Regions from separate parts of the Enterobacter sp. E14S genome, predicted to be linked through region 3. Evidence: predicted binding sites of a transcription regulator. Region 3 holds the regulator's gene; each other region holds the start of a gene.
What was found. The regulator LexA, encoded in region 3, represses DNA repair genes until DNA is damaged. The targets are predictions, from matches to a motif close to TNCTGTATGTACATACAGNA.
Positions count from the first base shown of each region.

Region 1 (13,297 bases), on a different contig from region 3:
GCGTCGCTGGTCGACATTTTTTGCCGAGCAGCGCATTGGCTGGCAGCTAGAGCTAGCCGCCGAGAAAGGGCTGGAATTTGGCAATATCGACGCCATCGTCGAGCACGTTCAACAGCGTCTGGCATCCCACCAGCCTCAGGCGTCTCTGCTTCACGGCGATTTGTGGTCCAATAACTGCGCGCTGGGTCCCAACGGCCCGTACATCTTTGACCCGGCCTGCTACTGGGGTGACAGAGAGTGCGATCTTGCCATGCTGCCGCTTCATCCTGAGCAGCCGCCGCAAATATACGACGGATACCAGTCTGTTTCTCCCCTGCCGCCCGGTTTCCTCGACCGCCAGCCGGTGTATCAGCTTTATACGCTGATGAACCGTGCCATTCTTTTTGGCGGAGAACACCTTGTTAACGCGCAGCGGGCACTCGAGCGTATGCTTGCCGCCTGAGAAGATAACGGGTGGCCTTGCCGCCACCCTTATCGCTTACAGAAAACCGAGCAGTGAGAAGAAGAAGTATCCCGCCGCAATGATAATCACGGGAAGGATATAGAGCGGGAAAATTTGCAGGAAAATGGTGTGACGCGGCACAACGATGCGGGATTCAATCTGCTCCCGACTCATTCCTTCCGGGCCTTTGGCCTGCTCCAGAATCAACTGATCCTCAACGCCTTCGCGTAAAAAGCGCGTCTGGCGACTCATTCTCGCGCCAGAGGCCTGTAATGCCAGCGCGACAAAGATCAGGGCATATATCACCCAAAAGCCGATATTCAGCTGTTGATGAAAATCCGGGGTGGGTGAGTTAAACCAGAAGACATTCAAAAATGGCGTATTAAAACGCATCATCTCAATCATGACATGAGCGAAATCAAGCATTACCGCATTGATACCCGGCTGTTTTTCGCTGTGGTCGTACATAAATTTGAGTACAGAAATCAGCGTAGAAATGACGGCAGGAATAAAAATCACCCAGCCAGCAATACGTTTTAAGACCGCAATGCGTCCAGCTTGTTGATACGTCATCAGTTCCTCTTCATAAAGACGCGTTATTTGTGCCTAAGTCTACCTGCTGGTCATCAATTTCGCCCGCTCTTTAAAAGCAATATGCTAAATTGCAGAGTGTGCTTAGCACGTATCGTCTGTCGAACACCCTGGATAAGGAGACGTTGTGATGTCGACACCGCGCCAAATTCTTGCCGCAATTTTTGACATGGATGGATTACTGATCGATTCCGAACCGCTGTGGGATCGCGCCGAACTGGACGTTATGGCCAGCCTGGGCGTGGATATCAGCCGCCGTAATGAACTTCCCGATACGCTGGGCCTGCGCATCGATATGGTGGTTGACCTGTGGTTTGCCCAACAGCCGTGGGTGGGTCCCGGTCGCGATGAGGTGACCGCACGCATTATCAGCCGCGCCATTTCGCTGGTGGAAGAGAACAGGCCGCTGCTGCCCGGCGTACGTGAGGCCGTTGCGCTGTGTAAAGCCCAGGGGCTGAAGGTTGGCCTGGCCTCGGCTTCGCCGCTGCATATGCTGGAAAAAGTGCTCACGATGTTTGAACTGCGCGACAGTTTCGACGCGCTGGCGTCCGCTGAAAAATTGCCTTACAGCAAGCCGCACCCGCAGGTCTATCTGGACTGCGCCGCAAAGCTGGGCCTGGATCCCCTCAACTGCGTTGCGCTGGAAGATTCCGTTAACGGTATGGTGGCGTCGAAGGCTGCGCGGATGCGCTCCATTGTGGTGCCCGCTGAAGAAGGCCGTCACGATCCCCGGTTTGCTCTTGCCGATGTGAAGCTTAATTCACTGGCAGAACTCACGGCGCATCATCTGCACGGAGGTTAACGCCCTCCTCCGGTTTGTGACAAACAGTTACACCGTCACCTCTTCCGCCTACTGTATAAAAACCCTATACTGTATGAATTGACAGTTTTGTGGGTTTTATCATGACGGCGGAAGGCCACCTGCTTTTTTCTATTGCGTGCGCGGTATTTGCCAAAAACGCTGAACTCACCCCCGTGCTGGCACAGGGGGACTGGTGGCATATTGTCCCTTCCGCCGTATTGACCTGTCTGCTGCCCGACATTGACCACCCCAAATCTTTCCTCGGACAACGCCTGAAGTGGGTGTCGAAACCCATCGCCCGCGCGTTCGGACACCGGGGTTTCACGCACAGCCTGCTGGCCGTGTTTGGCCTGCTGACGCTTTTCTATTTGAAGGTGCCCGAAAGCTGGATAGTCCCCGCCGATGCCATCCAGGGGATGGTGCTGGGCTATTTAAGCCATATTCTCGCCGATATGCTGACGCCTGCGGGCGTGCCGCTGCTTTGGCCCTGCCGCTGGCGTTTCCGTTTTCCGATCCTCGCACCGCAGAAAGGTAACCAGCTTGAGCGCGTATTGTGCATGGCGCTGTTTGCTTACGCCGTCTGGATGCCGCAAACATTGCCCGAAAACAGTGCAGTTCGCTGGTCATCCCAGATGATTAATTCGCTGCAATTTCAGTTCAATCGCTTTATTCATCACCAGATTGAACAGTAAACCAACAAAATTATCCCATTTGTCATAAACCATTCCATTTGGATATAAGCGCTACATCACACTTCTGCTAACCTTCCGCCAACAGGATCGGTAAAAACCGACCCAATAATAAATCAGGAGAACGGGGATGAATTTTCCACTCATCGCGAACGTCGTTGTGTTCGTTGTACTGCTATTGCTTCTCGCGCAGGCGCGCCACAAACAGTGGAGCCTGGCGAAAAAAGTGCTGGTTGGTCTGGCCATGGGTGTCGTATTTGGTCTGGCATTACAGGCAATTTATGGCTCCGATAATCCAGTTCTGAAAGACTCTATTCAGTGGTTCAACATCGTCGGTAACGGCTATGTTCAGCTGCTGCAGATGATCGTTATGCCGCTGGTATTCGCCTCTATTCTGAGCGCCGTTGCCCGCCTGCATAACGCGACCCAGCTGGGAAAAATCAGCTTCCTGACCATTGGTACGCTGCTGTTCACCACGCTGATTGCCGCGCTGGTGGGTGTGCTGGTCACCAACCTGTTTGGCCTGACCGCAGAAGGTCTGGTTCAGGGTACCGCTGAAACGGCGCGTCTTACCGCGATTCAAACCAACTACGTTGGTAAAGTGGCAGACCTGACCGTGCCGCAGATGGTGCTCTCCTTCATTCCGAAGAACCCGTTTGCTGACCTGACCGGTGCGAGCCCAACCTCGATCATCAGCGTGGTTATTTTCGCCGCGTTCCTGGGCGTAGCGGCGCTGAAGCTGCTGAAAGACGACGCGCCTAAAGGCGAACGCGTGCTGACCGCGATTGATACCCTGCAAAGCTGGGTGATGAAGCTGGTGCGTCTGGTGATGCAGCTGACGCCTTACGGCGTGCTGGCGCTGATGACCAAAGTGGTTGCCGGCTCTAACCTGCAGGACATCATCAAGCTGGGCAGCTTCGTTGTCGCCTCTTATCTGGGTCTGGGCATTATGTTTGTGGTGCACGGCATCCTGCTGGGCGTAAACGGCGTCAGCCCGCTGAAATACTTCCGTAAAGTCTGGCCGGTGCTGACCTTTGCCTTCACCAGCCGTTCCAGCGCCGCGTCTATTCCGCTGAACGTTGAAGCGCAAACCCGTCGTCTGGGCGTGCCTGAATCCATCGCCAGCTTCTCTGCCTCCTTTGGTGCCACCATTGGTCAAAACGGCTGTGCGGGTCTGTACCCGGCGATGCTGGCGGTGATGGTTGCGCCAACCGTGGGTATCAACCCGCTGGATCCGGTTTGGATTGCCACGCTGGTCGGGATTGTTACCATAAGCTCCGCAGGCGTTGCGGGTGTTGGCGGCGGTGCAACCTTCGCCGCGCTGATTGTGCTGCCTGCGCTGGGCCTGCCCGTGACGCTGGTCGCGCTGCTGATCTCCGTTGAGCCGCTGATCGACATGGGCCGTACCGCGCTGAACGTGAGCGGCTCCATGACCGCCGGTACGCTGACCAGCCAGTGGCTGAAGCAAACCGACAAAGCGATTCTGGAAAGTGAAGACGACGCCGAGCTGGCGCACCGTTAATCACTTTAGAAATAAAAAAACCGCCTGATGGCGGTTTTTTTATGGCTGTTATTCTTCAACCTCTTCATCCTGGCGGATCTGCATCGCCCACCGCTGCGCCGATTCCGGCACCGTAAACGTGGGTGAACGACGGAAGTGTTCGCCGATCAGCACAAAGGCCACATATTTCCCCCGCAGCTGCCAGACATCGCGAAAACCCTCCACTTTCAGGGCATGGTCAGGCGGCGCGGGCTCAACGCGGGGCACATAGCTAATAACCTGGCGGTTTTGTTGACGAAGAGGTTTCATAAGCGACTGGTTCACTAAAGCAAATTCTTGAAGCAGGAAAATTCTATGATAGCCGATCCTGCTGCCTTCCGTCGCGCCCCGAGTGGGCGAGAAGGCTCCTTTCGTCAATGACGGCATGTGAAAACTCTTAGTTCGCGAGCCATCTCGCGACATTGTTCTATCCTTAATAGGGTTTTTAGCAATGGATAAAGGAGAAGCGTGCAATGTCGAACAAAGATAAAACACATCAATCACCGATTCATGGCACTGAGGAATCTCAACCGGGTATGGACTCTCTCGCCCCTGCTGACGGATCTCACCGCCCCTCCCCTGGCCCCTCTGCACCGGGCGAACAGCCTACCGCACCGGGAAGCATGAAATCGCCGGAGACGGGAAACGAGAAGCTGAAATCACTTGAGCCGCACCGCAAAGGCGGCGAAGGTTTTGCGCTGACCACCAATCAGGGCGTGCGCATTGCTGACGATCAGAACTCCCTTCGCGCAGGCGCGCGCGGGCCAACCCTGCTGGAAGATTTTATCCTGCGGGAAAAAATCACCCATTTCGACCACGAGCGGATACCGGAACGCATCGTCCACGCGCGAGGTTCAGCTGCGCACGGCTACTTCCAGCCCTATAAGAGCCTGAAAGCGATCACCAAAGCGGATTTCCTCTCCGACCCGGACAAAATCACTCCGGTATTTGTGCGCTTCTCCACCGTGCAGGGCGGCGCGGGTTCGGCAGATACCGTCCGGGATATCCGCGGCTTTGCCACCAAGTTTTATACCGAAGAGGGTATTTTCGATCTGGTGGGCAATAACACCCCGGTGTTCTTCATTCAGGACGCGCACAAATTTCCTGACTTTGTCCATGCGGTAAAACCGGAGCCCCACTGGGCCATACCGCAGGGACAAAGCGCGCACGACACCTTCTGGGACTATGTCTCCCTGCAGCCTGAAACCTTACACAACGTAATGTGGGCGATGTCAGACCGCGGTATTCCGCGCAGCTATCGCACCATGGAAGGCTTTGGCATCCATACCTTCCGACTGATCAACGCCGAGGGTAAAGCCACGTTTGTCCGTTTCCACTGGAAGCCGGTGGCGGGTAAAGCCTCGCTGGTGTGGGACGAGGCGCAGAAGCTGACCGGGCGCGACCCGGACTTCCACCGCCGCGAGCTGTGGGAGTCCATCGAAGCGGGCGACTTCCCGGAGTACGAGCTGGGCCTGCAGCTCATTCCGGAAGAGGACGAATTTAAGTTCGATTTCGACCTGCTTGACCCGACGAAGCTGATCCCGGAAGAGCTGGTGCCGGTACAGCTGGTGGGCAAAATGGTGCTCAACCGCAACCCGGATAACTTCTTTGCCGAAAACGAACAGGCCGCGTTCCACCCAGGGCATATCGTGCCGGGGCTGGACTTCACCAACGATCCGCTCCTGCAGGGTCGTTTGTTCTCGTATACCGATACGCAGATCAGCCGTCTGGGCGGGCCGAACTTCCACGAAATTCCGATTAACCGCCCAACCTGCCCGTACCACAATTTCCAGCGCGACGGGATGCACCGTCAGGATATTGATACCAATCCGGCGAACTATGAGCCGAACTCCATCAACGATAACTGGCCGCGCGAAACGCCTCCGGCGCCGAAACGCGGTGGATTCGAATCGTACCAGGAGCGTATCGACGGCAACAAAATTCGCGAGCGCAGCCCGTCGTTCGGCGAGTATTACGCCCACCCTCGCCTGTTCTGGAACAGCCAGACGCCGATTGAGCAGCAGCACATTATCGGCGGCTTCAGCTTTGAGCTGAGCAAAGTGGTGCGTACCTACATCCGCGAGCGGGTGGTCGATCAGCTGGCGCGCATTGATATTCAACTCGCCCAGAGCGTTGCGGATAACCTGGGCATTACGCTGACCGACGAGCAGCGCAACCTTGCCCCGCCGAAAGAGGTTAACGGCGTGAAGAAAGATCCGTCGCTGAGCCTGTATGCCGTGCCGGGTGGCTCGATTAAAGGCCGCGTGGTCGCCATCCTGCTGAACGACAAAACCCGCGCCAGCGACGTGCTGGGGATCATGCAGGCGCTGAAGACCCAGGGCGTGCATGCGAAACTGCTTTATTCCCGCATGGGGGAAGTGACCGCCGATGACGGCTCCGTGCTGCCGGTGGCGGCGACCTTTGCCGGGGCGCCATCGCTGACCGTCGATGCGGTGATTGTGCCGTGCGGGGATATTGACAGCCTGCTAAACAACGGTGACGCGGTGTATTATCTGCTGGAAGCCTATAAGCACCTGAAACCGATCGCGCTGTCCGGCGACGCGCGACGGTTTAAGGCGCAGCTGAAGGTGGCCGATCAGGGTGAGGACGGTATTGTCGAGGGCGACAACGTTGACGATGCCTTTATGACGAAGCTGTTTGATTTGCTCGCCGCGCACCGCGTCTGGTCGCGCAGCAGTAAGATTGACCAAATCCCGGCGTAAAAAATACCCTCACCCCACCCCTCTCCCACGGGAGAGGGAGAAAACAATAAAAACGGTAACCCAGGTTACCGTTTTGCTTTTACCTCGCCACCGGGCTGTATCTCAAAGATCCCCGAACGTCCCCAACCGATACCCGCGCTCGGCAATCGCGTATTTCAGCGACGGCGACGTCAACACGTCCAGCTCCGCCAGGCGCGGCCAGCAGTAGGCGCTTTTCCGCACGGTGTTATCGACAAAAGCAGGGTGCGCCATGACCTCCAGCGACTTTTCCCCCCGCGCGGCGGAATCATCCAGCACCTTCAGGAACAGCGCTTCGTCGATCTCGTCGCCGTAAAATGCGCTGCTGAACCCCTCTGTGGTTGTCACGGCGCAGTCCGGCACGCCGCGCGCCTCCCGATCCACGCGCATCGCCACGCCTTTGCGCTGAGCAAACTCCGCGACAATCGGGAAAATCGCCGGGATCATATGCACGTGGTGATGGCTGTCGATGTGCGTCGGCGCCTTACCAAACACATCAACAAAGCGGTTGAACTGGCACTCCAGCTCGCGGGCAATCTCTTCGAGCGGCAGGGCATCCTGCTCCGCCAGTTCCCAAATCCATTTGCCCAGCTGGCCGTCGCGCGTCAGGCCCGGCATTGGCGAAAGCGGCATCCCGAGCGTCAGCACAAAATGCATGCCGACGCCCAGCTCCGGCACCTCGCGGCTCAGCTGCGCCGCGTGTTCAACCGCCTCACCATTCACCAGTGCCGTGGCAGAGGTCACAACCCCCCGGCGACAGGCTTCAATAATGCCGTAGTTTTGGCCTTTCGAGAGGCCAAAATCATCGGCATTAACGATCAGCAGGTTTTCCATTGTGCGTCCTCTTAGTGGTGTTTGAACTTCAGCTTCTCGATCGTGGCGGCAAAGTTCGGCAACCATTTTTCATGCGCCAGAATCATCTCACTGGCCAGCTGCTCCGCATCGCGGTCGGAATGCACCAGCGGGCTGAGGTTCAGCGCCAGAAGCACGTCATTGAGCTCGCCGCTCAGCGCCGCGTTGCTTGCCGCTACTTCAAAGCCTTTGATGGTGTGGATCAGGCCCATGACCTTATCATCGAAGTGGGTGATGCGTGGATGCGGTTTAGCGCCATCGCGTCCCAGGATGCAGGTCATCTCAACCGCCCAGTCCGCAGGGATATTGTCGATATGGCCGTGGTGCGGCACGTTGACATAGTGCTCCGCCTGCTTATCGTTGTAGATGGCGTTAATCACCTCGCACGCCGCATCGGAGTAGTAGGCCCCGCCGCGCTGCTCCAGCTCTTTCGGTTTAACGTTCAGGTTCGGATCTTTATACAAATCGAACAGCTGCTTCTCGACTTTCTGAACAATCTGCGCGCGCGCGCCGCCCTTATAGTACTCGCCCATTTCGATGGCCAGCATCTCTTTCTGCTTGAAGTAGTAAAGCAGGTACGAGCACGGCAGCAGGTTCAGCGAGCGGATCAGCCCTTCGCTGAACGGCAGGTCAAAGATGTTTTTCACGGAGGCCGCCGTCAGGCGCCCGGAAGCCACGCCGTCCAGCAGTTCGGCAAAGCGCGATTTTCCGTTCACGATAACGTCTTTAATGAACACCATGTGGTTCAGGCCGAACAGGTCGATGGAGAGATCGTCGCCGTCGGTCAGCGCCAGCACGTCGCGGATAAACATATTCATACCGATCGGAATATTGCAGACGCCGATAAAGCGTTTGAAACCGGTATGACGATAGACCGCCTCGGTCACCATCCCGGCCGGGTTGGTGAAGTTAATCACCCACGCGTTCGGGCAGATCTCCTGCACGTCTTTGACGATATCGAAAATGACCGGGATGGTACGCAGGCCTTTGAACAGGCCGCCCGCGCCGTTGGTCTCCTGACCGAGATAGCCGTGGCTCAGCGGAATACGCTCGTCCAGCTCGCGTGCTTTCAGCTGGCCCACGCGCAGCTGGGTGGTGACGAAATCTGCATCTTTCAGCGCCAGACGGCGGTCCAGGGTTTTATGCACGGTCAGAGGCACGCCCGCTTTCTCCACCATGCGCTTGCACAGGTCGAAAATAATATTCAGCTTTTCCTGACCTTCCTCAACGTCCACCAGCCATAATTCGCTGACCGGTAATTCATGATAACGTTTCAGGAAACCTTCAAGTAATTCCGGGGTATAGCTGCTGCCGCCACCAATGGTTACGACTTTTAATTTCTTTTGCATAATATCTCCCTTAGCGTATCAGGTTAATCGCCTGCAAGGTATAGCGTACTCTTCCCGCTATTTGGGCAAGCCATTAAAGAAATATTTGTGGCGGGTAATCCGCCGAAAGTTAATTAATTACCGTTAAATTTTTCCGGTAACTGTTCGGTGTGAATGAAGTCAATTTCTTAAAGGTCTTAATAAACAGGCTGGGACTGCTGTATCCTGACTCGTACGCAATATCGGTAACAGAGTAGTTGGTAATTTCCAGCTGTTTCTTCGCAAAATTAATGCGGATTTCATTAATAATTTGCACGGGTGTTTTACGATAATAGCGCTGCGTCGCACGGGTCAGATATTCCTGGGATTTCCCCGACAGGGACACCATATTTTCCAGCGCATTTTCGCTGAACTGGCCTTTATCGTGCATCAGCTCAACGGTGCCGCGCAGCCACTGAGGAATATCATCCGTCACCTGCTGCTCTTCACGATGGTGGCGCAGCCGGTTCATCACGTAGAAGGTCACCGTTTCAATAAACTCATCAAATTCATTGTCGCGGAAGTTAAGCGAGGCGATAACCGTTTCAATCCAGGTCATAAACTCGTTTTTGACCCGATAAACCTGGGAGGCCACGAAGCAGAACGGCACCAGCGGCAGATAGTGCTTCTCAAAGAAGCGTCTGCTGACGCCCACATTCAGAATACGGGTGGCACCAAATTCGTAAAAGCTCTGGTGATAAGACCCCATCGGCAAGAAGACAAAATCCCCTCGCTCAAGCAGGACGCGCTTACCGTTGATCTCCTGGTAGTAGCGGCCGGTCAGAACAATCGTGAATTCGTAGTAGTCATGCTGGTGCAGACCGCTGGCGCTCTCCGTTTTGTTGTAGATAACCACGTGAAAATTTTTGCCGTTAAACAGCTGCTGTTCAAGTGCGGTTTTAATTTCCATCGTGCTGACCTCCTGCTGCGAAATTCGACTTAGTGCATTTTCTCGTGAAGCTCAATGAGCTCCGCCACCAGCTCACGCGCCAGCATCGAGGTCATCAGGTGATCCTGCGCGTGGACGAGTACCAGGCTGACCTTCATCTTCCCTTCGCCCTGGTCGCTTTCAATCAGCTTTGTCTGCACCAGGTGCGCTTCGTTGAGCGCCGTGCGGGACTGTTCCATCATGGTTTTCGCGGCGGCGAAATCCCCCTGCTTGGCCTGCTTCAGTGCGGCATAGGCCAGGCTGCGGGCCTGTCCGGAGTTGATGATAAGCCCCATCACCACTTCTTCGAGATCGTTCTCGACGGCTTCGTCTGCGACAATACTATCCAAATCTAACATGTTTAAGCTCCTTGTGGCTGGCGCAGGCTTCCCCGCGCCGGTCAATCTTAGAATTTCAGTGAGAGGGCAATATCCTCTTCGCTCTCTTCTTCATCAATAATGGTGGCGGCTTTGTTGGCAATCGCCACGAACGGCATGTACAGCAGGGTGGCAATCCCAAGGTTGAATATCGCCAGCAGGAAGGCCGCGACGCTGCCGTTGGTGTTGAAGAAGGCGCCCAGGCCCGCCGGCATGGTCCACGGTGCAATGTTGGTGACCGGAGGAATGATGCCCATGTAATACGCCGTCAGGGTGATCGCGGCCAGCAGCGGCTGAATCAGGATGAACGGAATGAACATTACCGGGTTCATGATGATTGGCAGACCGAACAGAATCGGTTCGTTAATCTGGAAGATGCCTGATGGCAGCGCCAGCTTCGCGACCTGACGGTAGTCAGCACGACGAGAGACAATAAAGACCGCGATGATCAGACCCAAGGTCGCCCCGGTACCGCCCAGGAAGATATAGGAGTCAAGCATCGGCTTCGCCCACACATGGAAGGTTTTACCCGCTGCCAGCGCCGCGTCAACGGAGCCGTACTGTTGGTAAAGCGCAACGTTTTCCAGTGCCCAGGGGGTCATAATCCCGCTGTCCAGCGCGGCCAGTGCCAGTGAACCATGCACGCCAAAGAACCACAGCAGAGAGGTGAAAATCACATACGCCCAACCGACCACGCCACCCATCGACGCCAGCGGCGTAGAGATAGAGTCCATGATGATCTGGTGGAAGTTTGTGCCCCAGTGGGAGAGCGCCCAGGCGATAATTCCCATGATGGAGAGAATAATGAAGCCTGGAATCAACGCGGAAAATGAACGAGATACGGAAGCCGGTACGCTATCCGGCAGGCGGATAACCCAGTTGCGACGGATAATAAAGGTGAACATTTCTGCCACCACCAGGCCGATAACAATACCGGAGATGATATTGGCCCCACCCAGCCAGTTGGCGCCAACGGCATAGGCTTCACCCACGCTGTATGGCGTCACGGTCATAAAAGCGGCGACGGATAATAACCCGGCAGCCAGCGGATCCACTTTACGCTCTTCTGCCAGCGCCATCCCAATAAAGAAAGGCGCCATCAGCGACATAATCCCCAACGTACCGTTATAGACGTTGCCGCCGATGGCTTTAAAACCATTAAGGGTTTCAATAGTGGAAGCGTCTAACCGAATTCCTAATGAATAAAAGAAGGAACCTTCACCAAAGCTCAGAAAAACGTTGTTAATTAAAACGAACATGGCCCCGGCCAGCGTCAACGGCATTAATTTAATAAAGCCGTTTTTGATGGCGTTAACGTGAGGCTGCTTTCCTATTTTAACAGCAAAAGGAAGGAGTACCTTTTCAAGTGAAGCGATGACTTTACTCATAGGAAAATACCCTTAAATGCCGTAACGCATGTTACGGCGTATTGTGTGTGAAATAACTCTTTGACGGGAAAAATAAAAATTAATTAGCAGCTTTTTTAATTGCTGCGACAGCAGCTTTAAGAACACCTAAACCATCAATCTTGCCGTACAGCCCCGAGTCGATCACTTCGACCGGTTTATTCGGTAACAGTCGTTGAATTTCGGGCAACATATAGGCAATTTGCGGCCCCAGTAAAACGACATCGGCTGTCTGGCCTTTTTCGCCCGCCAGCGTCTCTGGGAACGCTTCAATCACCACAGGGACTTCATACTTTTCAGCCTGCGCACGCATCTTTGACACCAGAAGCGACGTAGACATGCCCGCTGAGCAGAACAGGTAGATATGTTTCTTTTCCATCGTGATTTCCCTCTTGTATGACTACCTGCCATCGCGCTATCACTCGACTCGCTGTCCCGGCAGACAGGTAGCTTGCGTACTGTTGTTTATCGTTGGAGTGAGTATACGCAATGGTACAGACAGGGGATAATTCTGGATAGACTAAAATTGTCTCTCATTGACCTGGCTTATTGACTCCCTTCACATTTCGGGCAAATAATTCGCGCAAAGAAATAAGATTTTCTGATGCATAAAAAAACCGGCCCATGGCCGGTTTGTTAACATCCTCAGGCAAGCAGGGTTACTGCGCCTTAGGTGCCTGCGGATCGGTGTCGTATTCAGCACAGGTCTGATAGCCGGAGTTGATCACATGACCGGTATCATCCAGGGCGACGAAGTAGGTTTCTGCCTTACCATCACGTTGACCCAGGATATAGGTCTGGCAGGTCCCCTTCGCATGAATCATGGTCACTTCAGAAGAAGGTTTACCGGCAATCGCAGCCACCTGCGAACGGGTCATGCCTTTTTTAACGTCTTTTACTACGGGCTGCGTAAACTGATCCTTAGTGCGATCGTAAGCCGTACACCCTGCCAGCATAGTCAGTACCGCCGCTGCGCTAAGAATTCCTGCTACGTTCTTGTTCATATTCCGTCCTCTTGTTTATCAGCGTGTTATCTAAGCATGGGATAAAAAGTACTATTGTTCAACTTTGTGAGTTAAGCCAGACGAATTTCGGAAAATTCTAATAAAACAACGATAACCTGCTAAATCGGCGCAAATTAGCGCACTCGAAACTGTGATCCTTGTCGTTTCTCGCCCAAAGGGTTAGTTTTAACAGCTAACACATTCTGTTTATGTACTGCATATGGAGGGCGTGATGGCTCTGCAACAAGAGATTATTCAGGCACTGGGCGCGAAGCCTACGGTAGATGCACATGAAGAGATCCGCCGCAGCGTGGATTTTTTAAAATCGTACTTAAAAAAGAACGCTTTCCTGAAATCCCTGGTGCTGGGCATCAGCGGCGGCCAGGACTCTACCCTGACCGGTAAACTCTGCCAGATGGCGATTTCAGAGCTTCGCGAAGAGACGGGCGATGAGAAACTGCAGTTTATCGCGGTGCGTCTTCCTTATGGCGTGCAGGCGGACGAGCAGGATTGCCAGGATGCCATTGCCTTCATTCAGCCTGACCGCGTGCTGACCGT
Region 1 covers NZ_JBVODQ010000001.1:82,935-96,231, reverse strand. The annotation lists gene ACZ6J2_RS00475 (fructosamine kinase family protein) at 1-442, shown strand, start outside; gene ACZ6J2_RS00470 (YniB family protein) at 479-1,015, opposite strand; gene hxpB (hexitol phosphatase HxpB) at 1,164-1,835, shown strand; gene ACZ6J2_RS00460 (metal-dependent hydrolase) at 1,937-2,527, shown strand; gene ACZ6J2_RS00455 (L-cystine transporter) at 2,655-4,046, shown strand; gene cedA (cell division activator CedA) at 4,095-4,451, opposite strand; gene katE (catalase HPII) at 4,538-6,787, shown strand; gene chbG (chitin disaccharide deacetylase) at 6,890-7,639, opposite strand; gene ACZ6J2_RS00435 (6-phospho-beta-glucosidase) at 7,651-9,006, opposite strand; gene chbR (transcriptional regulator ChbR) at 9,116-9,958, opposite strand; gene chbA (PTS N,N'-diacetylchitobiose transporter subunit IIA) at 9,964-10,311, opposite strand; gene chbC (PTS N,N'-diacetylchitobiose transporter subunit IIC) at 10,359-11,717, opposite strand; gene chbB (PTS N,N'-diacetylchitobiose transporter subunit IIB) at 11,797-12,114, opposite strand; gene osmE (osmotically-inducible lipoprotein OsmE) at 12,395-12,739, opposite strand; gene nadE (ammonia-dependent NAD(+) synthetase) at 12,972-13,297, shown strand, end outside.
Region 1: a site for LexA is predicted at 1,903-1,922, ahead of ACZ6J2_RS00460 (metal-dependent hydrolase). Genes of this name have one in related genera too.

Region 2 (3,772 bases), on a different contig from region 3:
ATAACGCCTAACTCCGCGAGGCCAGGATTGGCCTTCAGAACGGCTTCCACGACGCCAGCCGTGCGCCCATAAAAGCGGGCGCAAACGGCATCAAGCGTGTCCCCCTGCATTGCATAGATTTTCATCAGACGCTCCCAACATCCGGTTTCCAGGTACAGTAGAGTTTCCCGGGCCAGCAGGCTTTTCGCTATCGCTGTCGGATGGACAATCGCGGGCACAACAGATCGTCCGCGAGCGGCGAAGCGTGGTTCAACGGAAGCGCAAAACAGGAATGAGGGTGTTGGTACGGGTGATGACGCCGGGGCTAGCGCCAGCTCTCGTCTTCCCAGACTTCCCGGAGGATAGCGTCCAGCGCCTCGCGATCGGCTTCTTTTTCAAGCCCCTGGAGCTCGACACCCGTCACCGATCCGATTTTCACGTTCACCCGCGATGACGGAAACAGGGAGCGTATTCTGCGGGTCAGTTCGCACTGAAAGGCCTCAACGACGGCATGATCGATCTGCTGATCTTTATCGAGAGTAATGTTCACCCGAACGTTGCCCTCTTTTTTGATTCGTTCCGGAACAGGCGATGCTGAGAATACAACGGTAAATGCGTTGTTCTTGATTAAATTTCCCCGCGCAATCTCAGCAATCAAATTCAGGGCAATCTCACGATCTCTTTCCTGACACGTTCCTTCCGTCGTCAGTCGCGCAATCAGCTCGACTCGTTCAATCATGACCTGCTCGTTCAACTCTCTGTCCACACAACCTCCACCACGAGATACTGTATAAACATACAGTAGCACGTATTCACAAAAAGAGTGAAGCGAAAAATCAGAACCCTTCACGGTATGTACATGATATGGATGGAGATTAGCGTGCCCTCTGAGCGAAGAGATCCGTTAAAAGCCCAATACGTTCAAGGATTTTCCGCGCCTTTTGCTGGTAAGAACACGGTGCCGGAAATAGCGATCCGTCAGCTGCGCCCCTGCACCATTTATCGTTAAAGCGGCTGATGCCTCCCGCCATCAGATGCAGGGCTTCTGCCCGGCTGATGGCTATCCCGGTGGCGAGCCGTATCTCATCGATCACCTTCTCCGGTACCCCGTTCTGCGGGTCGCTCGCGAAGACGACGGGCGCTGTCGCGCCAGGGCGGATGAATTTGATGCGTTCGGTTAACGCCCGCCTCGCACGTCGGCTGAGGGGTTGAGAAAGATCGGTCTGCGTACAGTTATTGACAGAACTCCGAGAGGATACGGGCGCGTCCTTAAGATCCGCGGCCCGCTTCGGCACAATTTTCCACTGCGTGAGCCGGGTTAAAACTGGGCTGCCCGCGCCAACGGCAGAATCGTATACGCCGCGGATGCGGACCGTTTCCTCGCCGTACTGGTTAAACCCGGCGCGCGGCTCATACAGCGTGCGCACCTGTAAATCATCGCGACGCACAAACGGCCCGCCCTGCGCAGTAACGTAACCCGCCCAGTCCCCGGCGTCGGCAGCCTCCTGGACGGCAGCAAACTCAACGCTCAGACCGCGCGCGCCTCGGCATCCACCAGACGCCGCAGCTCGCGGTAGACCGTTACCGGCGCGCCGCCGATGAACTGAAACTGGCGAATGTGCCAGCGCCCTGCCCAGGCCGACACGGCGGACGCCGTCTCCTTCAGCAGCCCGCCGCTTTCGTTATCGGTCTCGCCATCGAGCGCATAGCCGTCGATATTCTTTGAGATGTATTTGGCGATATAGCCGGTAGCGCTGCCTTTCTGCGGATCGATCGCGTCCGCGTGAAAGCGCGCCTGTCTGGCGCTTTCGCTCTGCAGCTCAGCGCCATCCTCCTGCCGGGCGTAATCCCCGATAATCCGGCGAACGCATTCGACGTCTTCCGGCAGCATAAACATCAGCATGTGCCAGTGGGGCGTACCGTCGTGATGGGGTTCCGCAACGCGGATACCAAAGATACGGCGCCCGTCCCGGTGCAGTTTTGCCCGGATGCGCGCCCACAGTCGGGTAAAGTAGAGTTGCGTATCCGCCGGGCTGGCCCCGTTCCACTTCGCGTTGGGGAAGCCTGATTTCAGCGTCGCGTGATACTGCGCGGGCGCGGTTAAGGTATAGAACTCGCCCGCGTAGCCCAGCGCCTCACAGATATTTTCAAACCCGCGGATGCGGGTCATCAGTTCACAGCGACGTATCGCCGGGTTGGCCGCCGAGCTGTCGTATTTTTCAATCAGGCTGATGCGGTTGCCCTCTTCATCTTCCAGCTCCATGCCCTTGAGAAATTCGCGCGTGCGGCGCTTCTGCTCGCGCCACTCGGTCACGCAGCGTTTGCTCGCATACGCCGTTCTCCGTTTGCTGACGTTGCCGAGGGCAATCTGCAAATGCTCGCGCCAGGCAGCCGCGATCCGACGCAGGCGCCCGCGCCACCACGCCTCGGAAAACATGCGGATCACCGCCGCGGCAACGTCATCTTTGTTGAAAAACGTCTTCGACACCCGCTCCCAGTGCGGAGGCGACACGTTGAACTGTCGGGCGATCAGTCCGGCGCGCTGATACCAGACGTACAGCGTCTGGTATTCGCCCATTTCGGCATCGTTAATATTCGCCAGCTCGCCGCGAATAAAGCTGGCGATATCTGCGGCCAGCAGGTCGATGTCCGCGCGGGACATATCCGGAAGGCGGTTATAGCGGGCCACCAGTTCGACCATCCGCGAGGCGAGGTATTGCAGAAGCTTGGTGTCGAAATGGCCGTCAAACACGGCCCTCGAGACCTCGTCGTGCAGGCCTGTGCAGGCATAGCGTTCAGAGACCCGCCTCAGACGGGGTAACATCCTTTTGCAGAAGCGGATCAAAAAGGCGTTAGCCTGCGGGCTGCCCCTATGCTGTTCGAGGGCGTCAACCGTGCGCCAGACCTCGAAGCGTACGCAGTCAGGCTGCTGTGAGAGGGAAATTCTTGCCTCCTGCAGCGCCGCGAAAAGGCGATCGCGGCGCTGCTGTTGGGCGTGGGTGAGATAAGGGCTGGCAATGGCCGACCGTGGGGCATTCCACGGATAAGCAAATGACGTAGCCAACTTATCCTCCCCGGACGTGTTTATTTTTTATCTCTGCGATCTCCTGGCAGGTTACGCACAGCGCTACGCCGGGCACCGCTATTCGGCGCGCCTCCGGTATCGGCGCCTCGCAGTCCTCGCAGAGGAAACGCGAAGGCGATACGGGTCGTCTGCGGGCGCGATTAATGTATCGCTCTCTGTCTTCCTGCTCGCGCGCCTGCGCAAGATCGATAAAATCGGCCATCAGTGCAGCTCCTGGGATTCACGCTCGTAGCGAGCCGCCTCGTGGCACAGCAGTTCGGCAACGTCTTCTCCGCTCATGCCGGTTTTGTAGATATGGCTCGCCAGCGCCTCCAGACGCAGGGAGACCGCGAGGGCTCGCGCGCATCGTTCCTCTGTTTTTGCCTCTGCCAGCAGACGCTTCAGTTCTTCACTTCCGGTCGGATAAGGGCGGTTTTCACTGTTTCGCATCACGCGTTCTCCTTAAATTCAGGCAAAAGGATGCCTGGCGGGTTTACGCCATTAGGTTTCTGGTTGGGTTATATCGGCATGGTCAGCCGTTCAGGAAATAAACTCACAACAGCACGAAAATGATTCATGGCGTTAATCAGCGCCCTTTTCTCCTCTGTGGTTAGCTCACTGAGCTCGCACTCATGACGGGCGACGGGCAATCTCGCCAGGAAAAAGAGGGCGGCCAGCGCCCTGCTGTTCTCCTCAAAACAGGGATCGCGCTTATCGCGCAGCTCAGCC
Region 2 covers NZ_JBVODQ010000006.1:6,787-10,558, forward strand. The annotation lists gene ACZ6J2_RS13820 (tail protein X) at 1-125, opposite strand, end outside; gene ACZ6J2_RS13825 (DinI-like family protein) at 305-745, opposite strand; partial or broken gene ACZ6J2_RS13830 (replication endonuclease) at 855-3,043, opposite strand; gene ACZ6J2_RS13835 (TraR/DksA family transcriptional regulator) at 3,045-3,266, opposite strand; gene ACZ6J2_RS13840 (DUF2732 family protein) at 3,266-3,493, opposite strand; gene ACZ6J2_RS13845 (DUF5347 domain-containing protein) at 3,562-3,772, opposite strand, start outside.
Region 2: a site for LexA is predicted at 764-783, ahead of ACZ6J2_RS13825 (DinI-like family protein). Genes of this name have one in related genera too.

Region 3 (13,297 bases):
TGTTACCGATAACTGTTACCCGTAACAATTGACTGAGGGACACCCTTTGAGCACGACTAATCACGATCACCACGTCTACGTCCTGATGGGCGTTTCCGGTAGCGGGAAATCAGCCGTAGCCAGCGAAGTGGCGCATCAACTCCAGGCTGCGTTCCTTGATGGCGACTTCCTCCATCCGCGCAGCAACATCATGAAAATGGCCTCAGGCGAGCCGCTGAACGACGACGACCGCAAACCGTGGTTGCAGGCGCTGAATGACGCCGCGTTCGCCATGCAGCGCACCAACAAAGTCTCCCTGATCGTCTGCTCTGCACTGAAAAAAACTTACCGCGACCTGCTACGCGACGGCAACCCGAACCTCTCTTTCATCTACCTGAAAGGGGATTTCGAGGTGATTGAAAGCCGCCTGAAGGCGCGTAAAGGTCACTTCTTCAAAACCCAGATGCTGGTGACGCAGTTCGAAGCGCTGCAGGAGCCGGGCGAAGATGAGAAAGACGTCTTAGTGGTTGATATCGATCAGTCACTGGAAGGTGTTGTTGCCAGCACCATCGAGGTCATTAATAAAAGGCAGTAAGTTTTGAGTACATTAACGCTAGTTTTGACAGCAGTGGGTTCCGTGTTGCTGCTGCTGTTTTTAGTGATGAAGGCGCGTATGCACGCTTTTGTCGCTTTGATGGTGGTTTCTATAGGTGCAGGTCTCTTTTCCGGTATGCCGCTCGACAAGATCGCCGCGACGATGGAAAAAGGGATGGGAGGCACGCTGGGCTTCCTGGCGATTGTGGTCGCCCTTGGCGCGATGTTTGGCAAGATTTTGCACGAGACGGGCGCGGTCGACCAGATTGCCGTCAAAATGCTGAAATCCTTCGGCCACAGCCGCGCGCACTACGCGATTGGTCTGGCTGGCCTGATTTGCGCGCTGCCGCTGTTCTTCGAAGTGGCCGTAGTGCTGCTGATAAGCGTCGCGTTCTCCATGGCGCGCCATACCGGCACTAACCTCGTGAAGCTAGTTATTCCGCTGTTTGCGGGCGTGGCGGCGGCCGCAGCGTTTCTGCTGCCTGGGCCTGCGCCGATGCTGCTGGCGTCCCAGATGCACGCTGACTTTGGCTGGATGATCCTTATTGGCCTGTGCGCGGCAATCCCGGGGATGATTATTGCCGGTCCGCTGTGGGGCAACTTCATCAGCCGTTACGTTGAGCTACACATTCCGGACGACATCACCGAGCCGCACCTGGGCGAGGGCAAAATGCCGTCCTTCGGCTTCAGCCTGTCGCTGATCCTGCTCCCTCTGGTTCTCGTGGGTCTGAAAACCATCGCCGCGCGCTTTGTGCCGGTGGGTTCCAGCGCCTACGAATGGTTCGAGTTCATCGGTCACCCGTTCACGGCGATCCTGGTGGCCTGTCTGGTGGCGATTTACGGCCTGGCGATGCGCCAGGGGATGCCAAAAGACCGGGTGATGGAGATCTGCGGTGCCGCGCTGCAGCCTGCGGGTATTATCCTGCTGGTGATCGGTGCCGGCGGCGTGTTCAAGCAGGTGCTGGTGGATTCCGGCGTGGGTCCGGCCCTGGGCGAAGCGCTGACCGGGATGGGCCTGCCGATTGCGGTAACCTGCTTCGTACTGGCCGCGGCGGTGCGTATCATCCAGGGTTCCGCAACCGTGGCGTGTTTAACCGCCGTGGGTCTGGTGATGCCGGTGATTGAACAGCTGAACTACTCCGGTGCGCAGATGGCCGCGCTGTCTATCTGTATCGCGGGCGGTTCGATTGTGGTCTCTCACGTTAACGACGCAGGCTTCTGGCTGTTCGGTAAATTTACCGGTGCCACCGAAGCGCAAACCCTGAAAACCTGGACGCTGATGGAAACCATCCTCGGTACGACGGGTGCGATTGTCGGGATGATAGCCTTTACGCTGCTGAGCTGAGGGCGGTGATTTAACAAGGCTCAAAAATAAGGCCCGGTAGCGTTAACGCTTACCGGGCCTTTCTATTATGCAGAACGCCAGGCCGGGTCAGGTGAAGCCACCACCCGGCTTTTTCACATCACTCGCCCTGCGTCGCGCTCTCAATCGTTAAACGCACGTCCGAGGTGATCAGCTCTGCCAGCATCTGGTACACCTTCAGCGTCTCTTCCGGCTCGGCATCGCCCGTATCGCTGATAAAGCCTTCGTCACGCAGCGTCAGCACCAGAGAGCTGAAGACCGCCTTGTCGAAGAATTCAGGGGCGTTAATGCCGTGCAGAACCGACAGGCGCTGTGCCAGCGTCCGGCTCTCTTTCTCCAGCGTACCGCGGTTGATAGACGGGTTCGCACTCAGCAGCCAGAACGTAATGGCGTAGCGCTGCAGCGTTTCGCGCGCACCGGCCGCAAGCAGTTGCAGGGTTCGGGAACGCGACGGATTGATGTGCAGCTCGTCATTTGAGACGGTGATCAGCCCCTGACGACGCAGCTCTTCCGTCAGTTTGTCCAGTTCGCCCGCCAGCTCGTCCTTGCTCCAGCGCAGGAACAGCTCCGCTTTCAGCATCGGATAGAGCGTCTCAACGTGACGCAATAGCTCCTGACGCGAAATACGGCGATGCTGGGTGATGATAGCCGCCATAAGCGACGGCAGCATCAGCATATGGGTGATGTTGTTGCGGTAGTAGGTCATCAGCACTGCCTGCTCGCGCGGCAGAATGATGATGTCGCCGATCGTGTCCTTTTCGACTTCAAACTTGTTCATCTGCAGCGCGTGATCGATAAGCTCACTGGCGGTAGCAGAAGGCACGGTTGAATCAACGGAATACGGCACGTTGCGCATCATGTCCAGATAGCAATCCAGCTGCTCCGTGAGCTGTTCGCGGGTCAGCGAGCGCTGACGCGAAGCCAGAAGCGCCGTACAGCACAGGTTCATGGCGTTAGCCGCACCGGCGTTGTTAATACGCACCATCAGCTCGGACGCGATGCCGTTGACCGTTGGCGTCAGCCAGGCCGGACGAATCGCTTCGATAGGATCGATGGACTCGCGCCACTCGGGAACGTGATGGTTCAGATACGTCATTAGCGGCATCGGTTCGCCGAAGTTCACGTAGCCCTGACCGAGATTGCGTAGCTTGCTCAAACCGCGCAGCATCTGCGGCAGGCTCTCTTTCTCTTTGGTCGCACCGCGCAGCTCTTTGGCGTACGTGCCCACTTCCATCACGTGCTCATAGCCAATGTAGATTGGCACCAGCGTGATTGGACGGGTTCCTCCGCGCAGCATCGCCTGAATGGTCATCGACAGCGTGCCGGTCTTCGGATCGAGCAGACGTCCGGTACGGGAACGACCGCCCTCCACGAAGTATTCAACGGAATAGCCGCGGCTGAACAGCTCGCCCAGATATTCGCGGAACACGGTGGAGTAGAGCTTATTGCCCTTGAAAGTACGACGGATAAAGAACGCGCCCAGGCGGCGGAAAATCGGACCTGCTGGCCAGAAATTCAGGTTGATACCGGCAGCAATGTGCGGCGGTACCAGACCCTGGTGATAGAGCACGTAGGAAAGAAGCAGGTAGTCCATGTGGCTGCGGTGGCAGGGAACATAGACAATCTCATGGCCATCATGCGCCAGCTGACGCACACGTTCGGCATTATGAACGTTGATGCCCTGATACAGGCGGTTCCAGGTAAAGCCGAGAATACGATCGGACAGGCGAATCATCTCGTAAGAGAAGTTCGCTGCAATCTCTTCCATCAGCGCAATGGCGTTCTGCTGGGCTTTCTCATGCGAGATTTTCTTGCTGCGCGCTTCGTCTTCAACGGCGCGGGCAATCGCTTTGGAGGCCAACAGCTTGTTGAACAGATCCTGACGCGCCGGGAGACGCGGCCCTACGGCAGCCAGGCGCTGGCGGGCGAAGTGCATACGCGCCACGCGCGCCAGTTTTTGCGCGATGATCTTGTCGGTGCCGTGCTCGTCCGCCATTCGACGCAGCGAAACGGAAGGGGAGAAACGCACAAAGCTGTCGCGTCCCAGCCAGGAGACCGCGAAGAACTTCTGGATGCCGTTAAGCATGCGCAGCGGCGGGTTCTCTTCACCTTTTTCACGGCCCGGACGACGACCAAACATCACCGATACCGGCACCATCTGCACATCCAGATCGGGGTTGCTGCGGTGCAGGTCGAGATAGTCGTGGAACAGCTTGATGGACTCTTCTTTTGGCGTGTAGTAGGTAAACACGCGCGGTCCACCGTGAATGAACACGTAGCGCGGCAGCAGCGTACCGTCAACTTCAAGCGGTTCAAGCGGGTCCGGTAAGTCATGCGCCAGACACTGGGCGCGAAGCGTCAGTAAGTCTGCCTTCGAGTTATAAGGCAAAACGTACATAATAGGACGCGACGTATCGAGCCCTAATTCCAGCGCGGGTTCTGCTGGGATAGACTTGCTTTTTACCAGGATGCTTAATGGTAAATTAAGTAATTTGTAGTAAATTCGTGGCCAGCCGGACATAAACGATGTAAAGCCTCTGGTTAATAATGCAATTGCGGCGCAAGGATAACAGAAAGCGCGCAAAATTTCTGTTGTTACCCGTCATACTTCAGGCTGTAGCGAAACGCGCTACAGTTCCTGTTACTGACGCTTTTTTTCATAAAAGGTTCTTTTAATGGCCAATAATACCACTGGGTTAACGCGTATCATCAAAGCCGCCGGCTATTCATGGAAAGGTTTCCGTGCCGCGTGGATCAACGAAGCCGCCTTTCGCCAGGAGGGCGTCGCCGCTATCATCGCGGTGATCATCGCCTGTTTCCTTGATGTTGATGCTATTACCCGCGTACTTCTTATCGGTTCCGTGCTTCTGGTGATGATAGTGGAAATTCTTAATAGCGCTATTGAGGCCGTTGTTGATCGCATTGGTTCAGATTTCCACGAGCTTTCTGGCCGCGCAAAAGACATGGGCTCTGCTGCCGTGTTGCTGGCGATTATCACTGCTGTTATCACCTGGGTCACCCTGCTTTGGTCACATTTCCGATGAGCCTCGAGGAATAATTAAGTCCCTGGTTTTTTGTGCAGTTTTTGGTTCCAAAATCGCCTTTGACTGTATATACTCACAGCATAACTGTATATACACCCAGGGGGCGGAATGAAAGCGTTAACGACCAGGCAGCAAGAGGTGTTTGATCTCATCCGGGATCATATCGGCCAGACGGGTATGCCACCCACGCGTGCGGAAATCGCGCAGCGTCTGGGCTTCCGTTCTCCGAATGCTGCCGAAGAACACCTGAAAGCGCTGGCGCGTAAAGGCGTGATTGAGATTGTTTCAGGCGCGTCACGCGGTATCCGCCTGTTGGTGGAAGAAGAGACGGGCATTCCGCTGATAGGCCGTGTTGCTGCCGGTGAGCCTTTACTGGCACAGCAGCATATTGAAGGCCATTACCAGGTCGATCCTGGCATGTTCAAACCGAGTGCTGATTTCCTGCTGCGCGTTAGTGGTATGTCGATGAAAGACATCGGTATTCTTGATGGCGATCTACTTGCGGTGCACAAAACGCAGGATGTGCGTAACGGCCAGGTAGTTGTCGCGCGCATTGATGATGAAGTTACCGTCAAGCGTCTGAAAAAACAGGGTAACACCGTTCAGCTGCTGCCTGAAAACAACGAGTTCTCTCCGATTGTGGTCGATCTCCGCGAACACAACTTCTCTATCGAAGGACTGGCGGTTGGGGTCATTCGCAACGGTGAATGGCTGTAATCTCTTGCTGACAGGCTATGGCGCCGCTGTAGCCTGCTTCATTCTCGACTCCCGGTATTTTTCATGTCACTGCTGACGGCATCCGATAAGGCATTGTGGCGTCTTGCTCTGCCGATGATTTTCTCCAATATCACCGTTCCCTTGCTGGGTCTGGTCGATACTGCCGTTATTGGTCACCTTGATTCACCTGTTTATCTTGGCGGCGTGGCGATTGGCGCGACGGCAACCAGCTTCCTGTTTATGCTGCTGCTCTTTTTGCGCATGAGCACCACCGGGCTCACGGCACAGGCTTATGGTGCTAAAGATCCGCGGCGTCTGGCGCGCGCGCTGGTCCAGCCGCTGATCCTTGCGCTTGGCGCGGGGGCGTTAATCGTTTTATTACGTGCGCCTCTTATCGACCTTGCGCTCCACGTTGTCGGTGGCAGCGAGGCGGTACTGGCGCAGGCGCGACGTTTCCTTGAAATTCGCTGGCTCAGCGCACCCGCCTCGCTGGCAAATCTGGTTCTGCTGGGGTGGCTACTGGGCGTTCAGTACGCCCGCGCGCCCGTGATTTTGCTGGTGGTGGGTAATCTGCTCAACATTGTTCTGGACGTCTGGCTGGTCATGGGTCTGCATATGAACGTGCAGGGCGCGGCGCTGGCGACGGCGATTGCCGAATACGGGACCTTTATCATTGGCTTGTGGATGGTCCGGCGTGTGCTGGCCATGCGCGGGATCTCCCTGGCGCTGCTCAAAACCGCATGGCGCGGCAATATCCGTAAGCTGCTGGCGCTCAACCGTGACATCATGCTGCGCTCGCTTCTTCTTCAGCTCTGCTTCGGCGCGCTGACGGTTTTCGGGGCTCGACTGGGGCCGGAAATCGTTGCGGTGAATGCGGTATTGATGACGCTTCTGACCTTTACCGCCTATGCGCTGGACGGATTTGCCTACGCGGTTGAAGCGCATTCCGGGCAGGCGTACGGCGCGCGCGAAAGCGGGCAGCTTCGGGAGGTGTGGCGGGCTGCCTGCCGTCAGTCGGGGCTGGTGGCGCTGGCCTTTGGTCTGGTTTACGCCTGCTTCGGTGAGCAAATCGTTGCATTGCTTACCTCTCTCCCTGCGCTGCGCGAGCTGGCGAGTCACTATCTCATCTGGCAAGTCATCTTACCGGTGGTCGGCGTCTGGTGTTATCTGCTGGACGGCATGTTCATTGGTGCGACGCGCGGAGCGGAAATGCGTAACAGCATGGCGGTCGCTGCGGCCGGATTTGGCCTGACGCTCCTGACGCTTCCCTGGCTGGGTAATCACGGTTTGTGGCTGGCCCTGGCCGTTTTCCTCTCGCTGAGAGGGATATCCCTGGCTTTTATCTGGCACCGTCACTGGCAAAACGATACCTGGTTCCCTTCACGTCACGATATATCGTGACGGTTAAAGATTCCGAATATGAAATCAACTGCCGAATCCTTAACTACAATAATTATCACGTCCAGCAGAAAAGAACGTAACGGACGTTACGACCCGACGCTTAACTAAGAGGACACGATGATGAATAAAGACGAAATCGGCGGCAACTGGAAGCAGTTCAAAGGTAAAGCGAAAGAACAGTGGGGTAAGCTGACCGATGACGATATGACCGTCATTGAAGGTAAACGCGATCAGCTTGTCGGTAAAATTCAGGAGCGTTACGGCTACGCGAAAGACCAGGCGGAAAAAGAAGTGGGCGACTGGGAAAAACGCAACGACTACCGCTGGTAACCGGGCTATACCCGCAAGTACAAGGAAGTACACCCTGAGGGCGGCCATGAGCCGCCTTTTCTTTTGCCGCTAACGCGGCTTTTTCTTCACCAGGATAGAGTGGTCGTGCTGACATGCGTCCTGATGACGGCAGGCTTCCACCTCCACGCACGCGGAACAGAGCCCGTGCGCTTCAATCACGTTATGACGCAGGGCAAAGCCCATTTTCGCTGCCAGCGTATGCATAATATCTTCCACGCCTTCCGCAGCCTCTTCTTTCACCACGCCGCAGCGGTCACAGATAAACATCGCCGATGTGTGGGTGGGCTGATCGAACAGATGGCATAGCACATAGCTGTTTGTGGACTCAACTTTATGCACGAATCCTTGTTCCAGCAGGAAATCCAGGGCGCGATACACGGTCGGTGGTTTCGCCTGCGGCTCGCTTTCGCGGAGCAGGTCGAGCAGATCGTAAGCGCTGATGGCACCCTGCTGCAGGCTCATCAGACGTAATACTTCAAGGCGCTGCGGAGTCAGGCGCACATTGCGTTGCGCGCACAGCTTTTCGGCCTGCGCTAACAGCTCTTTTGTGGACTTATCCATTTAGCACCCCGGATGTTATAGGACGGAAACCCCCACTTTATCATGTTCTGGTAAAAACGCCGAGATCCGCCAGTCTGTGCTATACCTGACCCATTGCAAAACGGGAAATAAACAATGAAAAAACCTGACTGTATTCGGCACTGGCGCGACGTTGAAGGCGCGGATGATTCGACCTATCCAGATAGCGATGAGCGTTTTTCTATCGGCGCCCCGTTGGCTCGCAAGCTTGGGCTCGGGCGCATTGGTATCCATCACGAGCGTTTACCGCCCGGGCGCAGGACGTCCTATCCGCATGCGGAAAGCGATGAAGAAGAGTTCGTTTATGTGCTCGAAGGTCATCCAGAAGCGTGGATTAATGGCTATTTATGGAAACTTGAACCGGGCGACAGCGTGGGGTTTCCTGCCGGAACCGGTATTTGCCACACCTTTATCAACAACACGGATGAAGAGGTGCGGTTACTGGTCGTTGGCGAGGCCAACAAGAAGCACAACCGCATCTACTATCCGCTCAACCCCGTGTATGCCGCTACCCGTGAGGATCGCTGGGTAGACCACCCGCCCCAGTTTTTTGGACCGCATGATGGAAAACCTGGGAAAAAATAATTTCCTCTTCTATAAATATTGAGGGCCGTCACAAAATATAACAGGCCGTAAGGGAGTTTTACTTAGGGATAGAAATAGCGGGTCTTTTACTACTTATTCACAGCAATAGTTCGTTCCTGTTTGGGTGATAACAGACAGGGGTTATTTCATAACAGACTATAACGGGCATACTGTGAAAAAAAATTTTAAATTTTCGGTGGTTAGTATCGCTGTTTCCTTGTTTATGGCAAATCAGGCGGGAGCAGCCAATACCTGGACAGAATCACGTAGCGACGCAATGGGTGGCACTGGCGCTGCCTCCGGGAGCTATGGTAGCGGGGCGTTAATCAACCCCGCGTTGCTGGCAAAGGCAAAACCGGACGATGATGTGACGGTCATTTTGCCGTCCGTTGGCGTACAGGTGACGGATGAGGACAATCTGCAGGACGAGATTGATACCATCAACGACAAAATCAATCACTATAAGGATGTGGTTGATGACCTCACGCCAAGGGAGATCATCACCAATCCGTTAGGTTCCATTAATCAATTCCAGGGCGCGGCCAAAGATCTGGCCGATGAGCTGGACTACCTCAAGGGCAAAACCGCACGCGCGACGGCAGGTGCAGGGCTTGCCGTGAGTATCCCTAACGATGTGCTTTCCGTGGCCTTTATGGCGAAAGGCTATGCACATGGCCGGGTGAACTCGTCTATCGATCAGCAAGATATTGATTATCTGCGCGGTATTCAACAAAGCAAAGTGGTGGCTGCCGGTGTTGCTCTGGACGCTGCGCTGAACGGCACGGATCAGATTACTAAAAACCTCAACTCAACGGCGTCTGGCCGGGCAGCGATTGTGTCCGACTATGGTGTTGCCGTTGCCCGTCAGTTTGACCTCGGCGGCGTCCCGGTTTCCGTAGGCGTGACGCCAAAGCTGCAAAAAACCTGGGTCTATAACTACACCACGTCAATCTACGATTACGACAGTAATAAGTGGAACGACAGCCGCTACCGCACGGACGACACGGGCTTTAACGTCGATGCCGGTATTGCGGCTGATTTCGGCGAACACTGGACGGTTGGCGTGAGCGGGCAAAACCTGATGTCGCGCGATATCGACACCAAAGATATCCGTATCCGCAACGGCCGGACGGGAGAAGTGGTGAGCTACAAAGACACCTACCAGATCCGTCCGCTGGTGACCGCCGGCGCCGCCTGGCATAACGACCTGGTGACGCTGACCGCCGATGGCGATCTGACGGAAACCAAAGGCTTCAAGAGCGAAGATACGTCGCAGTACGTGGGGGTCGGTGCTGAGGTTACGCCGCTCAGCTGGCTGGCGGTGCGTGCGGGTTATCGCGCGGACGTGAAGGGTAACGACAGCAATGTCTTTACCGGCGGTGTCGGCTTCGCGCCGTTCAGTACCGTTCATGTTGACCTGATGGGCCTGTACGGCGAGGATGAAACCTGGGGCGCCGGGGCTCAGCTGAGCATGACGTTCTAAAGTCCACCGGAGGCGCTGCGCCTCCGGCTTTTCTTTGTGCTATAGTAGCGCCCCTTTTCCACCAGATGCTTAAAACTTCGCCATGTCGTCAGAATTACAGACCGCTTTCCCTGCACACCGTTTCTCCATTGCGCCGATGCTCGACTGGACGGACAGACACTGCCGCTACTTCCTGCGCCAGCTCTCCCGCCATACGCTGCTGTACACCGAAATGGTGACCACGGGCGCAATCATTCACGGGAAGGGCGACTATCTGGCCTTTAGCGAAGAAGAGCATCCGGTTGCCCTGCAGCTGGGCGGCAGCGATCCGGCCGCGCTGGCGCAGTGCGCGAAGCTGGCAGAAGAACGCGGCTACGACGAGATCAATCTGAACGTTGGCTGCCCGTCCGACCGCGTGCAAAACGGCATGTTTGGCGCCTGTCTGATGGGGAATGCACAGCTGGTAGCTGACTGTATCAAGGCGATGCGCGATGCGGTCTCCATTCCGGTCACGGTCAAAACCCGTATCGGCATTGACGACCAGGACAGCTACGAATTCCTGTGCGACTTCATCAACACGGTATCCGGGAAAGGCGAGTGCGAGATGTTCATCATCCACGCGCGAAAAGCCTGGCTCTCCGGCCTCAGCCCGAAAGAGAACCGTGAGATCCCGCCGCTGGACTATCCGCGCGTGTATCAACTGAAGCGTGACTTCCCGCACCTGACGATGTCCATCAACGGCGGCATCAAGTCGCTGGAAGAGGCCAAAGCGCATCTGGCGCATATGGATGGCGTGATGGTCGGCCGCGAGGCGTATCAGAATCCGGGCATTCTGGCGACGGTCGATCGCGAAATCTTTGGTATCGAAGGCGCGGACACCGATCCGGTTGCCGTCGTGCGTGCCATGTACCCCTACATTGAGCGTGAGTTGAGCAATGGCACTTATCTTGGCCATATCACTCGCCATATGCTTGGCCTGTTCCAGGGTATTCCGGGCGCGCGCCAGTGGCGCCGCTACCTGAGCGAGAATGCGCATAAAGCCGGTGCCGATATTGAGGTGCTGGAACATGCGCTGCGACTGGTGGCAGACAAGCGATAACTTTCGCTAAAAGTTCGTCAAATTCACCACGCCCTGCGAACGTTCGCGGGGCGTTTTTCTTTAATAACAACAGCTTAATACTGGCATGATTCTTGTAATGCTGACTGCATTACTCGGGAACTCGTGGGAGAGCACCATGCTGGAACTACTTTTTGTGATTGGCTTTTTTGTCATGCTGTTAGCGACAGGCGTTTCGCTGCTCGGCATTCTGGCGGCTATCGTGGTGGCGACGGTGGTCATGTTTATTGGCGGACTGTTTGCGCTGACGATCAAACTGTTGCCGTGGCTACTGCTGGCCATTGCGGTCGTGTGGGTGATTCGGGCGATTAAAGCGCCAAAAGTGCCCAGTTATCAGCGCAATAACCGCTTCCGTTACTAAGGTATTGAGGGGTTCGTCACATACTTGTAACTTTTCCGGCGGCATGGCTTAGAACAGAATAGGATTTAGTTATCGAATCTGTCACTATGACTGCCGTTAAAGAATTCATCGAGCTGTACCCTACATACAGCCGAACTAAAAAAAGAAAGGGCTTCCCACGGGAAGCCCAATTTCTTTTTGGGTCTCAGGGAATCAACAAGCTCGATCCCTGCGTCGCCCGGCTCTCCAGCACCTCATGCGCGCGCTGCGCATCGGTTAGCGCGTATTTCTGCGCATCTGCCACATCCACTTTGATGACGCCGCTGGCGATCAGCGAGAACAGCTCGTTGCTGGCTTCCTCAAGTTCTTCCCGGTTGGTGATGTATCCTTGCAGGGAAGGGCGAGTCACATACAGCGAACCTTTCTGGTTCAGTATGCCGAGGTTAACGCCGGTTACTGCGCCTGACGCATTGCCGAAGCTGACCATCAGACCACGGCGCTGCAGACAGTCCAGCGACGCTTCCCACGTGTCTTTCCCCACAGAGTCATACACCACGCGCACTTTTTTGCCGCTGGTGATCTCCTTCAGCCGCTCAACAATGCTCTCTTCACGGTAGTTAATCACCTGCCAGGCGCCTGCCTGCAGCGCGCGCTGCGCTTTTTGTGCATTTCCGACCGTGCCGATCAGCTTCGCGCCCAGTGCTTTTGCCCACTGACAGGCGATGAGCCCGACGCCACCCGCTGCGGCATGGAACAGGAACTGCTCGTCGGGCTTAATTTCATAGGTTTTGCGCAGCAGGTAGTAAACCGTCAGGCCTTTCAGGAATGACGCCGCTGCCTGCTCAAAGGAGATGGCGTTAGGCAGCAGGGCGGCTTTATCCGCCGGAACGTTGTGGACGGAGCTGTAAGCGCCCAGCGCAGACTGCGCGTATACCACGCGGTCGCCCTCTTTAATATGCTTAACCGCGCTGCCCACTTTGACGACGACCCCGGCCGCCTCGGTGCCCAGGCCGCTCGGCATTGACGGCGGCGGGTAGAGACCGCCGCGAATATAGGTGTCGATGTAGTTAATGCCGATGGCTTTGTTTTCAACCTGCACTTCGTTTTCGCCAGGCGCGGCAGGTGTGAACTCCACCGCTTTCAGTACGTCTGGCCCACCGTGTTTCTGGAATTCAATGCGCGTTGCCATGCTCCCTCCGTAAGAAAAATATGGTAATCTTTCGACCCACTCTTTATCTCGGTAACTCCATTCACTATGGCAGGAAACAAACCCTTCAACAAACAGACTGAACCTCGCGAGCGTGATTTCCAGGTCGCAGGGTTAAAGGTCCCGCCGCACTCGATTGAAGCGGAACAGTCGGTGTTGGGCGGTTTAATGCTGGATAACGAGCGCTGGGACGACGTCGCCGAGCGCGTCGTGGCGGAAGATTTCTACACCCGCCCGCACCGCCACATCTTTACTGAAATGGCGCGTCTGCAGGAATCGGGCAGCCCGATCGACCTGATCACGCTCGCGGAATCGCTGGAGCGTCTTGGTCAGCTCGACAGCTGCGGCGGGTTTGCCTATCTGGCGGAACTGTCAAAAAACACGCCTAGTGCAGCGAACATCAGCGCTTATGCCGATATCGTGCGCGAACGAGCCGTCGTCCGCGAGATGATCTCGGTGGCGAATGAGATCGCCGAGGCCGGTTTTGATCCGCAGGGGCGCACCAGCGAAGACCTGCTCGACCTGGCTGAATCCCGCGTCTTTAAAATCGCCGAAAGC
Region 3 covers NZ_JBVODQ010000012.1:66,000-79,296, reverse strand. The annotation lists gene gntK (gluconokinase) at 47-574, shown strand; gene gntU (gluconate transporter) at 578-1,918, shown strand; gene plsB (glycerol-3-phosphate 1-O-acyltransferase PlsB) at 2,037-4,457, opposite strand; gene ACZ6J2_RS19440 (diacylglycerol kinase) at 4,612-4,980, shown strand; gene lexA (transcriptional repressor LexA) at 5,089-5,697, shown strand; gene dinF (MATE family efflux transporter DinF) at 5,761-7,098, shown strand; gene ACZ6J2_RS19425 (CsbD family protein) at 7,219-7,428, shown strand; gene zur (zinc uptake transcriptional repressor Zur) at 7,498-8,010, opposite strand; gene ACZ6J2_RS19415 (cupin domain-containing protein) at 8,125-8,613, shown strand; gene ACZ6J2_RS19410 (conjugal transfer protein TraF) at 8,786-10,096, shown strand; gene dusA (tRNA dihydrouridine(20/20a) synthase DusA) at 10,179-11,174, shown strand; gene pspG (envelope stress response protein PspG) at 11,311-11,553, shown strand; gene ACZ6J2_RS19395 (NADPH:quinone reductase) at 11,738-12,721, opposite strand; gene dnaB (replicative DNA helicase) at 12,788-13,297, shown strand, end outside.